2 regions of the Pseudoalteromonas sp. Ld20 genome follow, and region 1 is predicted to be linked to the other one. Evidence: riboswitches for the same ligand, from Rfam matches in the RefSeq annotation. Region 1 holds a riboswitch; the other holds the start of a gene.
The links. Region 1 has a riboswitch for cobalamin ahead of ACJJVX_RS10070 (ABC transporter ATP-binding protein). Riboswitches for the same ligand answer to the same signal wherever they lie in the genome.
Positions count from the first base shown of each region.

Region 2: another riboswitch for cobalamin. It lies ahead of ACJJVX_RS18065 (TonB-dependent receptor domain-containing protein); the one in region 1 lies ahead of ACJJVX_RS10070 (ABC transporter ATP-binding protein).

Region 1 covers NZ_JBISHB010000034.1:56,476-63,912, reverse strand. Annotated here, with positions in the region: gene ACJJVX_RS10095 (cobyric acid synthase) at 1-379, opposite strand, end outside; gene cobU (bifunctional adenosylcobinamide kinase/adenosylcobinamide-phosphate guanylyltransferase) at 379-906, opposite strand; gene ACJJVX_RS10085 (adenosylcobinamide-GDP ribazoletransferase) at 903-1,703, opposite strand; gene cobT (nicotinate-nucleotide--dimethylbenzimidazole phosphoribosyltransferase) at 1,703-2,767, opposite strand; gene ACJJVX_RS10075 (iron ABC transporter permease) at 2,771-3,766, opposite strand; gene ACJJVX_RS10070 (ABC transporter ATP-binding protein) at 3,753-4,589, opposite strand; cobalamin riboswitch at 4,668-4,811, opposite strand; gene ACJJVX_RS10065 (histidine phosphatase family protein) at 4,842-5,456, opposite strand; rRNA gene rrf (5S ribosomal RNA) at 5,847-5,961, opposite strand; gene ACJJVX_RS10055 (FimV/HubP family polar landmark protein) at 5,954-7,437, opposite strand, start outside.
Region 2 covers NZ_JBISHB010000043.1:210,978-218,414, reverse strand. Annotated here, with positions in the region: gene ACJJVX_RS18085 (ketopantoate reductase family protein) at 1-576, opposite strand, end outside; gene ACJJVX_RS18080 (VanZ family protein) at 569-919, opposite strand; gene ACJJVX_RS18075 (YajQ family cyclic di-GMP-binding protein) at 1,081-1,563, shown strand; gene ACJJVX_RS18070 (tryptophan halogenase family protein) at 1,635-3,185, opposite strand; cobalamin riboswitch at 3,476-3,626, shown strand; gene ACJJVX_RS18065 (TonB-dependent receptor domain-containing protein) at 3,660-5,495, shown strand; gene msrA (peptide-methionine (S)-S-oxide reductase MsrA) at 5,569-6,105, opposite strand; gene ACJJVX_RS18055 (efflux RND transporter permease subunit) at 6,241-7,437, opposite strand, start outside.

The sequences.
Region 1 (7,437 bases):
ACTCAAACTCTTCGCTTAAGCGTTGTTGCGAGGTAAGTACCGCATCCATAGCGACTTTTTTATAATCGTGGTACGCCTGTGCTTCCATGTTACTAATCGCTTTACCGTGAATAATCACTTGTGCGCCAGTATCACTGTTTGGTTTGAGTAAAATAGGGTTAAAATCAACGCGTGGCGGCACTTTAGCGGCAATTGCCTGTAGTGCCTGGGCACGCCCAATTTCGCCACCATCTTCAGTTACGGCGCTATTTAACGCCATATTTTGCGGCTTGAATGGAGCAACTTTAATACCTTGATCTACAAATACTCGACACAGTGCCGCGACTAAGGTACTTTTACCTGCATCAGAGGTTGTCCCTTGTATCATTAATGTTTTCATCATGACTGCCCTTTAAGTGTTAAGGCAAGACCTGCCATTATAAATTCAACACGCGCAGCTTTTACTGCAATCGCTTGATGCAACCAGCCAGACTCATCAACAAACTGACGACTAAGTTCGCCAAGCGGTACAATCCCATGACCAACTTCGTTACTCACAAAAATGACTTGCCCGGGTAAATTATCAAAAATATTTAGAAATGCCGTTTTTTGTTCATCCCAACAATCACTTCGACCGCTGCATAAACAGTTACTCAGCCACAAAGTTAAGCAATCAACTAAGATGCAATTATTTTTGCTACTGTGTGTTTGAAGTGTTGCAGCCAGCGTAATTGGCTCTTCAATTAATTGCCAATCTGTAGGGCGTTGTTGCTGGTGATGCTTAATACGAGTTTGCATTTCAACGTCATGTGCTTGACCTGTAGCAAGGTAAATTACAGGCTTATTACTTTGCTGTGCAAGCTGCTCTGCAAAACGGCTCTTACCGCTGCGAGCCCCACCTAAAATAAGCGTATGATTAGCGTTCATAGTACACTCACCAACGTTAAGTAAATCGCAATTTCACTTAGTTGCTGCGCTGCACCTAAACAATCACCGGTATATCCACCTAACTGGCGTTTAAACCAGCGGATTAAAATCACTCTTAAGATCAATAATACCGCAATGAGTATTAACGCGGTTTGCCATAACACAAGACTTGCAGCGATTAAACTCACCAGCAAAACTGCTGCGGTTAACAGTAAAATAGTTAAACTAGAGTTGGATAAGTGCATCGCCAGCGGTTTTACTTTCGAAGTGGCATCTTCACTAACGTAATCCATGCTTATAATTAAACTCGTTGCCACCATACGGCTTAAACATTGCCCGAGTAAAATTGCACTTAATACACCCAATAATGAGTTACTAAGCAAGAGTAGGCTCTGAAATTTAATCAGCAGTATTATAAACAATGCTGCTGCGCCATAAGTGCCAAGACGGCTATCTTTCATGATGGTAAGTTTTTGTTCTACCTGCCAACCGCCACCAAAACCATCCCACACATCAGCCCAACCATCCTCGTGAAAAGCGCCCGTTAACAGCAACCCTATTGCCATCATTAACAGGATGCTAATTGATAGCGGGAACAGCAACTGAAAAACGCAGTAACTAAGCGCTAATAATCCACCGAGTAACAAACCAACCAAAGCAAAATAACGACTTGCTTGGTTTAAGTGCACAGTACTCACATCAAAGCGCAATTCAACAGGTATTCGAGTTAAAAAACTGATTGCTAATAACAGTAACTGCCATTGCGTTACTTTGTTTTCATCTAGATTAGAGTGCATTAACTAACAACCTGCTCCACGCCAGCATCAGCAAAGCTAGCCATTTTATTATAAAAACCCAGTGACGCTTGCAGTAACGGTAAACTTAACGCAGCGCCTGAGCCTTCACCTAAACGCAAATCAAGTTGCAGCAGTGGTTTAACGTTAAGTGTATCTAACATTAATCGGTGACCTTGCTCGTTTGAACAATGAGCGAATATTAAATACTCTTTAACTGTGGGGTTTATATTTATTGCAATCATAGCCGCAGCGCTACAAATAAAGCCATCAACCACCACTGCCATACCCTGCTCAGCAGCTGCTAACATTGCACCTGTTATATGCACAATTTCAAACCCACCTAATGCCGCAAGCAAGGTAATTGGATCTGCAAATTGTGACTTATGTAATATAAGTGCTTGCTTTACAACTGCAATTTTTCGCTCAACAATATCATCACTTACACCTGTGCCCTTACCTACACATTGTTGTGCGGGTAATTTAAGCATCGCAGCCATAATAGCCGCGGCACTGGTTGTATTACCTATGCCCATCTCTCCAAACGCAACGGTATTACAGCCTTTAAGGCTAAGCTGTTTTACAAGTTGTTTGGCATTATCAAAACCTCGATATACCTGCTCAATTGACATCGCCATATTTGTATTAAGCGGCTGTGTAATGCTGCCTAAACGGCAATTATGCACACTTGGTGAAGCTACTGGGTGTAAAATACCGCAATCAACCACTTCTAACAGCCAGCCTAACTGTTGGCAAAATACGTTAATTGCTGCACCACCACTGACAAAATTAGTGACCATTTGTGAAGTAACATCACTGGGTGCTATTGATACACCTTGCGCTGCAACGCCATGATCGCCTGCAAAAACAAGCAAAGTAGGTTTATTAAGAACAGGGGTAAATGCTTTAAAGGCAGCTTCACTTGATACTTTTTGACTAAATATAGTAACCAATTGCGTGGCACATTGCTCTAGCTGTCCAAGTGCGCTAAGTGGTTTAGTTTTTTGATTTATTTTATCAGCGATTATGTGGCTAAATTGGTTAGCTATTCTCGGTATATTGAACATTGGTTAGCTTTCTCGCTTGCGAAAATAAAGTAATGATAAAAAGAAAATACTGCCGATCGCAGACGTGATCACCCCAATAGGTAACTCTTGATTCGTAAGTAAAATGCGCGACAACACATCAACCCAAACCATGAATATGCCGCCAGCTAAAGCTGTCATCATTAAGCCACTGGGCGTACCTTGGGAAACAAAAAAACGCACAATATGCGGGATCATCAAACCGACAAAACCAATTCCACCACACATGGCAACAAGCACAGCAGTGATCAATGAGCTCAGTATTAACATTAATAAGCGAAACCGTTGTACCGGTATACCTAATGTCACGGCACTTTCATCACCCAATAACATAGCATTGAGCTGACGACGAAAACCCATCATTATCGCTGTACAGCTTAAAATAACTAAAGCAGGTAACCAGAGCGTGGCCCACTGAGCACGAGCAAAACTACCTAGCGTCCAAAATAAAATAGCGGTTATCGCCTGAGGATCACTAAAATAAAGTAGTAAACTGGTAAATGCGCTGAATAAAAACGATAAGGCAACGCCTGCTAACAACATGGTTTCAACCTGTCCACGACTAGCCCGCCCAGCAATAAACACCAGTAATAACATCGTAAATAAACTGCCAACAAACGCAGCTGCAGACATGGAAATACCAGCGCTGATACCAGTAATTGTCATAAAACACACCACACCAAACGATGCCCCTGATGAAATACCAAATAAATATGGATCAGCCAATGGGTTACGTGTAACCGTCTGCAAAATTAACCCAGCAATCGCTAAGCCAGACCCTGCTAAAAAAGCCAATAAGGTACGTGGTATCCGTAGTTGCCAGATAATTCTTTCAATAAAGGGGTCATGCCCTTGCCCTATAAGGCTATGGTACACATCAATGAACTTACTTGGCGCAGCACCAAAGCTAAGTGCAATAAAAATGCTCGTAAAACCAAAAAATAAAGTAACGATCACAGCAGCATAATTATTTTTTTGCATTAGCACTACCCCCTTGATAGCCATAAAAGTAGGTGATTCGCGGAATTACTTTTTTTAATTGTTCACTCTGTGGATGTGCTGATACTTCAGCACAGACACCAAATACGTCACTCAGCATTTTTTCCGTGATCACTTGCTCTGGAGTACCTGTTGCAACTAATTTACCTTGTTTAATCACCAGCAACTCATCACACATGCTGGCAGCTAAATTAAGATCATGAAACGACGCTAAAACGGTCACATTAAGAGACTTTGCCAATTCCATTAGTTGAATTTGATATTTAATATCTAAATGACTAGTAGGCTCATCCATAATGAGTAGTTTGGGTCCCTGCACAATAGAACGAGCGATCAATGCTCGTTGTTTTTCGCCACCAGAAAGAGAGTCAAACGATTGTTTACAATGATGACTCAAGCCAACTTGTTCGATCGCCTGTAATATTATTTGCTTATCCGCTTTGGTTGTAGAACTAAATAAGCTTTTGTGGGGTGTAAGCCCAAGACTTACAACATCATAAAGGGATAAGTTAAATTGCGAAGGTGTTTCTTGCAGTACCACTGAAACTTGCTTTGCATATTCATCTGCACCTAATTGCCAGATGTTCTGTCCGGCAAAGGTAACCTCGCCACTGCCTGGTCTGCTATAACGATATAAACAACGCAGCAGGCTCGATTTACCCGCACCATTAGGACCCAGTAAACCAACAAATTGACCTGGTTTGATAGCAAAAGCTATATTTTGCAAAATAGTGGTATTACCCACTGACCAGCATAATTCTGTGACTTTAAGTAATGGTGGCTGAGTTACTACAGGTGATTGCAATGTATTTTTCTCTCTGGCGATAGTAAACCCAATACACTACTTACCAATAGGATGATAATAGAAGAGTTAACCCGCTCATTTAGTTCAAATTAACGTATTTTGTATCTGACTTATCACTGACGTGACTTACAGTTGCGGGTACAGTTGAGGACTCTCACCTCATTCCAAAATACATAAGACTCTATTATGGGCAGGTGAGTAAATATTTCAATTAATATCTATCTAGGCAATTAAAAACTACTAAATAGCATTCTAAAACACAATTTTTGGCCACGCTTTACCCATATTATCAATATAAATCTCAACACAAACAAATTTACCGTAGCCTACAGCAAACATATTCTGCTGATTAGATTCTTTTGGTAGCTCACATATAATGCCTAATAATTGCTTAATCACCCCCGCATGCGTAATTACTAATTGCTTATGCGTATGATTATTTACAATATTCATCAATAACCTTTGCCACCAAAGAAATACTCGCTGATAAAAGTCAGCCATATTTTCACCACAAGGCGGTGTGACTAACCAAGGGCTTTGCCAAAAATCACCAATACTAGGAGAATGCGTCAGCTCCCACAATTCATCATACTTACGGCCATCCCAATCTCCAAAATTAAACTCCCGGATATCATCAGTAAGTAAAAGAGGAATTTGATGGTTGTGAGAAAATTGTGTGGCAAATTCACTACAACGTTTTAATGTTGAACTTTGCACCAATTCAACATCAGTTAAGTATTTGCATGCTTGACTCAACTGTGAAAAACCAACATCACTTAATAAAAGATCAGTCCCTCCAGCTAATACATCTTGCTCAACAATTTCACCATGGCGTAACAAATAAATGCGACTAGTGAAAGGCCTCATAGAAATCCCAAAAATCACGAACTATCATTCCCATAATTTTATCAGATATCATCATGCTTAATTGGACAATTTTCTACACTGATAGAAACATCGATCTTTAAATTCACTTCTCACAAACTGTAGCTCGTGATCTATCATGAATCGTGGATATGTATAGCTCTGGGGAATATGCTACTTGCCTTCAGGCTAAAGCATGACCTACAATAAAAGACCCGCACGCTGATTGCAAAACAGTAGGTCGTGATTTATCGCGACAACCGATATATGGGGGTGTATTGCTTTCAGATGAACGCCTGAGCGACATTGACCACCTTGCACCTTGCTCGCTTTTTTACTTTCCTGCAGACGTAAAAAAGCCCGACTCTGTGAGTCGGGCTTTCTTTATTTGGAGCCTGGCGATGACCTACTTTCACATAACAAATGCTACACTATCATCGGCGCTGTTTCGTTTCACTACTGAGTTCGGCATGGGATCAGGTGGGTCCAAAACGCTATTGTCACCAAGCAAATCTCTCTGGTTCAACCTCAAGCTCTGGTTCAACTTCAGGCTCTGGTTCAACTTCAAGCTCTGGTTCAACTTCAAGCTCTGGTTCAACTTCAAGCTCTGGTTCAACTTCAAGCTCTGGTTCAACTTCAAGCTCTGGTTCAACTTCAGGCTCTGGTTCAACTTCAGGCTCTGGTTCTTCTTCTGGCTCTGGTTCAACTTCGGGCTCTGGTTCAACTTCGGGCTCTGGTTCAACTTCTGGCTCTGGTTCAACTTCGGGCTCTGGTTCAACTTCTGGCTCTGGTTCAACTTCTGGCTCTGGTTCAGCCTCTAGCTCTGGTTCAGCTTCAGGCTCTGGTTCAACTTCAGGCTCATCGGCTAAGCTCGATACTAGTGATTCTACTTCATCTAGATTAAGCTCATCTTCAACACCTGATAATTCATTCATTGAATCAGAAAGGGCTTCATCTAAATCAGTATTGTGATCAACATCATCGATTAAACTATCAATGTCGTCTAAGTCAAAATCAGTGTCGTCTTCGACCAGCTCTGTTGGTTTTTCAGGCTCCACGTCATCAATAAGGCTATCAATGTCATCTAAATCAAAATCAGTGTCGTCTTCATCGACTAACTCTGCTGGTTTTTCAGGCTCTGCGGCGGCGTCATCAATTAAGCTGTCAATGTCGTCTAAATCAAAATCAGTGTCGTCTTCATCGACTAATTCTGTTGGTTTTTCAGGCTCTGCGGCTGCGTCATCAATTAAGCTGTCAATGTCGTCTAAATCAAAATCAGTGTCGTCTTCATCGACTAACTCTGTTGGTTTTTCAGGCTCTGCGGCAGCATCATCAATAAGGCTATCAATGTCGTCCAAGTCAAAATCAGTGTCGTCTTCATCGACTAACTCGGCTGGTTTTTCAGGCTCTGCGGCAGCGTCATCAATTAAGCTGTCAATGTCGTCCAAGTCAAAATCAGTGTCGTCTTCATCGACTAACTCGGCTGGTTTTTCAGGCTCTGCGGCAGCGTCATCGATTAAGCTGTCAATGTCGTCCAAGTCAAAATCAGTGTCGTCTTCATCGACTAACTCTGTTGGTTTTTCAGGCTCTGCGGCAGCATCATCAATAAGGCTATCAATGTCGTCCAAATCAAAATCAGTGTCGTCTTCATCAACTAACTCGGCTGGTTTTTCAGGCTCCGCGGCAGCATCATCGATTAAGCTGTCAATGTCGTCTAAGTCAAAATCCTCATCGTTATTATTAAGTACATCAAGTTCTGGCTCTTCGTTAACAGAACTTTGTGCATCGATGAGTTCATCTATATCAAAGTCATCATCTTCACTAGCAAGTTCTTCACTGAGCGCAGCAAGGGCATCATCTGATTCTAACTCATCGAGGGAATCATCAATTTCCCCGTTTGCAGGCGCAGAAGAGCTGTCAACGGCATCTTCTGCAAATAAGTCATCTAGGTCTTCTGCACTTAAAATATCCCCGTCACCTTTTT
Region 2 (7,437 bases), on a different contig from region 1:
ATTGATGGCAATATTTATTAATAACTTTTGCCAACGAAGTTGGTTGATATGCTCACTAAAACGAATATTAGGTAAATTATTTAATTGTGATAATACCGTTTTATAGCGTGTTGCTGCAATTGCATTACAGCTGCCTAAAATACTCTCCCCGTAACCCGTGTGCGCAACCTTTATTGGCGTTACTTTAAAGCCCGCCAAACGCGTGGTTAAAAAGTATAAGCCTTGTTGGCTTTGTAATTGGCACAATAAAGGGTCTAAATCACTGAGCCCATTATGTGATAACACAATATTGCAGTTATCGCTTAAGTAGGGTTTTACAAGTGAGAAAGCGTCATTTACTTGGTATGCTTTTACTGCAAATATAACCGTGTCGAGCGCCTTGGTTTTTAATCGATTTAACTGTGTTGTATTTAATACCGTTGCCGAAATTACCTGTTGCTGCTCATTATATTGGTAGTAGTAATTGCTTTTGCAATCCCCACTTCTCGTTATTAATGTGATTTGATTATTTGCACTTAAAAAGTGGCTATATAACAGCCCTATAGCGCCATCACCGATAATTACGATATTAGCCATGGTTGGGTTTTTTACCAATGTGAAATATCAATTTAATCGTAAAATAACTTGCTGCGCCTGCAAAGTCGGCAATAAAGTCGGCAACTGAAGCTTGGCGATAAGGTAGCATTCCTTGCATAACTTCAATAGCTGCGCCATACCCAGCAAGTAAAAATATTTGTAAGAGCAAAGGAATTTTAAAAGCTTTATCCATGACAACTGCGAGTATGAAAAAAATGCCAAAATGAGCCACTTTATCAACATGTGGAAATAGATTAGCAGCACCTTTAACTTCTTTAGCAAATAAAAATGTAAAGGCCACTATACTGATTAAAAATAGGGCTTGGTATACACGCCGAGTCACAGTTAATCCTAAAATAGCTTAAAAATAGAGCCGCAGTATATCAAACATATTTAGTATCGCACCTGAACAAAGCGCAGAAAAATGTAAAGATTTATGAAATAGACGGTATAATTGTCGTCAAATCCAAATTTAAATTAAAAACATTTTGTTAGGAGAGACACATGCCTTCATTTGATATCGTTTCTGAAGTAGAAATGAACGAAGCAAAAAACGCCGTTGATAACGCTAACCGCGAATTAGAAACACGCTTTGACTTTAGAGGCGTAGATGCGTCTATTGAGCTTAATGATAAAACAATCAAACTAAAAGCTGAAGCCGACTCACAAGTAATGCAGTTGTTTGATATTTTAGCTAATAAAATTTCAAAGCGTGGCATGGACGTTTCAAGCCTAGAGCTACAAGATATTAGCCGTGCGGGTAAAAATGTATTTCGTAATGTTGCGCTTAAGCAAGGCATTGAAAAAGATATGGCTAAAAAAGTAGTCAAAGCGATTAAAGACTCAAAAGTAAAAGTACAAGCTGCTATTCAAGGTGAAGAAGTACGCGTTACGGGTAAAAAGCGTGATGACCTACAAGAAGCAATGCAAGTAGTTCGTGCTGCCGATCTTGGTCAACCGTTCCAGTTTAAAAACTTTCGCGATTAAAAGCCTAGGGCGTATTTAAAAAGCCAAATAACATTGATGTTGTTTGGCTTTTAGTTTGGCTTACGGTTTAGCTATATCTTTGTTAAGCCATAGCGCTTTATTTTTTCAATTAACTCTCTGTGCGGGATAAGCTGTTGCTGACAGTAATTAGCGGCTTGCGCTATTTGCTCCATGGTGAATGCCGCCTGTTGGTGCGCTTCAAAACGTGTGGCTATGGGTTGTAAGTTGGTGGGAAACTCCATACCGTACAACACATACAAGTAATTTTCTAAGTTAAAGCCTTCTAATGCGCTGGTGAAGTTATATTTGTTTGGCACAGTGTCACGCCATAAGGCTAAATTACTTTGCAGCGAATCGCTAATTGAGCTTGATGCTCGGTTATCTAGCCAAAACTGGCTGTCGTCACGACGTGAAATACAATAATGCAGCTTAATAAAATCAATTACTTTTTGCCAAAGCCCAGTAATATTGTCATTAAAGCGCTCGCTTATCGCGGGAATTGCTTTTCGCGTTGCTGGGAAATTCTGCGCCAGCATCCGCGCCGTAATATCAAACACTAATAACCCTGTTGCTTCTAATGGCTCAACAAAACCTTGTGATAAACCAATGGCGATACAATTATTTTTCCATGGAGTTTTACGATAGCCTACTTGCATGGCAATTTTACGGGCGGTTAAATCATCTGCCTGTGGGCCGATATAGTCACGTAATGTTTGCTCTGCTTGGTCATCACTGGTGTGATTGCTTGAATAAACATGGCCAATACCGCGGCGGCTAGATAAGCCAATATCCCAAATCCATCCAGCCTCTTTTGCCGTGGCGTTAGTGTAGGGGTTAATAGGATCATCTGGATTTTGATAAGGTACTTGAATTGCAAGGGCTGTATCGGCAAATAAAATATGGCTCTGGTCAATAAAAGGGACTTTAAGTTTATCGCCAAGCAATTTAGCGGCAAAGCCTGTGCAATCAATAAAAATATCGCCAGAGACCGTGCCAGCACACTTTGTTTGTAAACTTTCAATATCACCTGCAACATTGAGTTTTGCATCTAATACATCGGTTAGAATATGTTTAACGCCTAGCTTGTTGACAGCGTTGTCAGTGAGTAGCGCTGAAAACTTAGCCGCATCAAGGTGATACGCATAACTTGCCATCCCTTCAAATTCACGATGAGTCATATTTTTAGGACCAAGCCCTTGATCACACATATAGCCTTGAGTTGATACGCTATTGGCATAGCTGGTGTTATTTTTATTAAGCAGCCAATACGGAGTCAGATCGAGCTCTTCAATATTTGGGTAGTTGAATAAATGGTGAAAGTAATTTTCTTTTTTGTTATCGGTAGGGTTATCTAGCCAATCAATAAACTTAATGCTGTGTTTGAAGGTCGCATCACATTGACGGATAAAATCTGTTTCGCTGATGCCAAAATGCGCTAATGTTTGGCACATAACAGGCACTGTTCCTTCACCTACACCAATGGTTGGAATATTTTTTGACTCAATAAGTGTAATTTGTACGCTTAATGGGTTGGTGCAGTTAAGCGTTTTAGCGAGGTGATTAGCAGTTAGCCAACCTGCAGTGCCGCCGCCAACAATGATAACTTGTTTAATTTGTTCCACTTTTATTTACTCCAACTTTAATTACTCAACTTAAACAATGGCTTAGTTATTTTTGGATATGTACTATCACAACGATAAATAAAATTATCAGCTTTGAATGAGGTTACTTGATTAATTTACCTTTTTTAATACCCAATAGGTAGGATGAAATTTTTCAGGCTTTCTCAGTCTTTGGCTGTAAGTTGTACATGTAGACCTTGATAAAGCCAGTTTAGCTATATAGACGTCCATTGACTTTCATCTCTAAAATAATCACAATAGCGGCCTATTTTCAAGGTGCTTGCTTACCCTCTCAGTAGATATTTCAAAGAATTGAAACTAACAGCAAGATAATCGGGAAGTTGGTGCGTGTTCATGATGATCACAACCCCAACACTGCCCCCGCAACGGTAATGTGCACAGCACAGAGTCCGGAGACCGGCCTTGAAGTAAACTTAAAATAACTTGTGCGGCGGGCGCAGGTCAGGGGATGTCATGTTAATCAAATCTACTTTAGGTGTAGCAATTGCTGCTGCATTATCTTTTTCTGCCTCAGCAGAACAATCAATCGAACGCATTACCGTTACAGCGAATAAATTTGAGCAATCAATCACTGATGTACTAGCCAGTGTAACTGTTATCGAACGAAGTGATATAGAGCAAGCTAATGTACGTGATCTACCAAGCCTACTTAAAACGAAAGCTGGCTTTCAAATCAACTCAAATGGCGGCTTTGGGCAAAACTCAGGTGTATCACTGCGTGGTTCAAGTTCTCGCCATACGCTAATTTTAGTTGATGGTATTCGCAGTGGCTCTGCCACCTTAGGGTATAAATCGATTAGTAATATTCCTCTTAATTCAATAGAGCGTATTGAAATAGTCAAAGGCTCGCGTGCTGCTGTATATGGTTCGGATGCGTTGGCTGGTGTTATTAATATTATTACGCGTAAAGCACAATTAGTTACCCTTGATGTTACATTTGGCTCAGATGCTTATCAAAATTATCAAGTTGCAGGTACTACCGTTATTGACGCTTTGACTGCATCTTTTAATGCTGGCTTTGAGAAAACGGATGGTTTTGATGTTTTGCAGGGAGTTGCACTTGATGAAGATGGCTATGAAAATAAAAATATTGGTTTTAACGTTAATTATACTAATGAGCAGCTAGGTCGGCTTAAAGCTCGTGGTCAGTATAGTGAAGGTTATGCGCAGTATGACAGTGCTTTTTCACCTGCGGACAGTACAGTAGAGAATAATGATTTTGAAAACTATCAGATTGGTTTAGGTTGGGATAAGGCGTTTGAGAATCAAACCCACTCAATTGATATTGCTTTTTCAAACGATGGATCAGATAACTCTCGAATTGATCATACCAATACAACGGTAGTGGATATATTTGAAACACAGCGTAAACAAGTCGATTATAATGGTTTGTATTCAGTTAATCGTGAATTTAATATTAGCGGTGGCTTAAATTGGTATAAAGATGATATCTCAGGTACTACTGGCGAATATAGTAAGAAGAACCGTGAAGTATTTGCTGGCTTTATTGGCGGTTATTACGATGCTGAAAAATTACTTGCAAATTTAGCTATTCGTTACGATAACGACCAATACTTTGGTGATGAAACAACTTATACAGCTGCTGTTGGTTATCGTTTTCACAAAAATGCAACGTTTAGAGTTAGCCAAAGTACGGGCTTTAAAGCGCCAACATTTAACGATTTATACTATCCATTCTCGGGTAATCCAAATTTGGTACCTGAGACATCAGTTAATCAGGAGCTTGGGTTAACTATTGATTTTACTCAAGCCGCTGTAGACATTTCTATTTTTAGAAATGATATTGAAAATTTGATTGCTTGGGCGCCAAATGCGGACGGAAAATGGCAACCAGCAAATATAAATGAAGCTCGCCATGAAGGTGTAGAGTTCAGTTTTAAGAATCAGGTTTTTGGTTTCGATAATCAATTTAATTTCACTTATTTAAATGCTGAAAATACCGCAACAGGTGTGGCACAAACATATGTGTCACCACGAACTATTAATTGGTCTGTTGCTAAGCAGTGGGGCGATTTTGATGCTGGTTTTAACATGCAATATCGCAGCGGGCGTGAGGGTAAAGTGACTATGCTAAGTTCTTATACTCTTTGGGATTTAACTGCAAATTATCAGTTAAACGAATCACTGTCTTTTTCTTTGCGTGTTGAAAATATATTTGATAGAGAATATGACGCTGTTGATTCAAGCAAAAATTACACAACTGGCGAGGTATTTTACTATAACACTGCAGATCGTCGGTTTTTTATTGGTGCAAGTTACCAGTTTTAATCAAGTTTGAAGCATAAATATACAAGCCCGATACGTTACTGTGTCGGGCTTTTTTTTGTGTATAAAAATGCGGTTAACTAACTAGGTATTTTTTATAGTCTTGCTCAAACTTTTTCAGTTTAGGTGCAATAAGCAAGCTGCAATAGCGTTGCTCTGGATTTTCGCTGTAGTAATCTTGGTGATACTGCTCTGCAGGATAATAAGTAACAGCAGGGCTTACTTCTGTCACTATGTCCTCACGTATTTGGCTTTGCAATTTTGCAATGTATGCATTTGTCTGCGCTTGCTGCTCATTATCATGATAATACACAACACTGCGGTACTGCGTGCCTATATCGTTACCTTGGCGGTTTAGTTGAGTTGCATCATGTAACGTAAAAAACATTGCTAATAAGGTTTCAAAGCTTACTACAGTGCTATCAAATTCAATCTGTACGACTTCAGCATGACCGCTCAATCCCGTGCATATTTGTTTGTAGCTAGGATCCGTCGTATCGCCCCCCGTGTAGCCTGAGCTTACATTTAAAACGCCTTGAACTCGTCTAAATGCAGCATCGATACACCAAAAACAGCCACCACCAAATGTTGCGGTTTGATTTGTTGTACTCATTATTTGCTCCTCAAAATTATTAACTGACGCAGGTTATCTAGCGTATCAGAAGAACGAGTAAGCTGGGTTTTTATTTCATCGAATCTGTGACGCAAAAATAGCGTTGCGACTAGCAGACGCAACGCTATTTTAATATTAAAGCTCTTTAAGAGGCTTTTCAGCGGCTTGTTGATTGATTTTTTGTTGTAAAAACTCTGGTGATTGCGTGTTACGAGCCAGTGCATAATAGGCCGCAGGAACGACGAATAGCGTGAGTATTGTCGCGACTATAACTCCCGTAAATACAACAACACCAATAACCATACGACTTTCTGCGCCGGGGCCTGATGCAAGCACTAGTGGTACGGCACTCATAACGGTCGTTAGTGAGGTCATAATTATAGGGCGTAAACGTTGGCTGGCAGCTTGTATAATTGCTTCACTAAATTCTACGCCTTTGTCACGTAGCTGGTTCGTAAACTCAACAATCAAAATACCATTTTTAGCACTGAGGCCAATCAACATTACAATGCCTATTTGGCTGTAAATATTTAAAGTAAGCCCTGTTGCCCATAAACCAAACATCGCGCCCATTAATCCTAAAGGTACGGTTAGCATAATAACAAAAGGATGCATAAAACTTTCAAACTGAGCTGCTAATACCAAAAAGGTTACAGTCAGCGCTAGAATGAAAACATAGGTCATTGCTGATGCGCCTTCGTAATAAAGCTGCGACTCGCCTTTGTAATCAACGGCACCATCAATGTCATTTTCTTCCATCGCCACTTTGTTTAGAAAGTTAAGTGCTTCTTCTAGTGTGTAGCCATCCGCGAGGTTGGCACTGAGGGTGATGGCACGCATACGATTAAAGCGATTTAAACGCGACGCGGTGGCTTCTTCTTTTAGGCTTATTAAGCTATCAAGCGGGACCAGTTCACCACTGCGTGATTTTAAGTAAATATTGGCTATGTCGGTAGGATCTTTAAAGTCTGCTTTAGTTCCTTTTAAAATCACATCGTATTCTTCACCACGGTCAATAAACGTGGTTACGCGACGCTGCCCCAACATAGTCTCAAGCGTACGGCCCACATCAGAGACCGACACACCTAAATCAGCCGCTTTATTTTTATCAATGCTAACTAAAAATTGTGGGAATGTTTCTTTGTAATCATGATCGATTCTTACTAAGCCTGGGTTTTCCTCAGCGCGTTTAATAATGCGATCACGCCAATCGGCCAGTTGATCATAATCATTGCCTTGGAGTACAAACTCAATAGGGCGTGATGAGCCACCTCCGCCAATACCGCGGCGCATAATTGCAAAAGCGCGCACGTCAGTGACCTCGCGCATTTT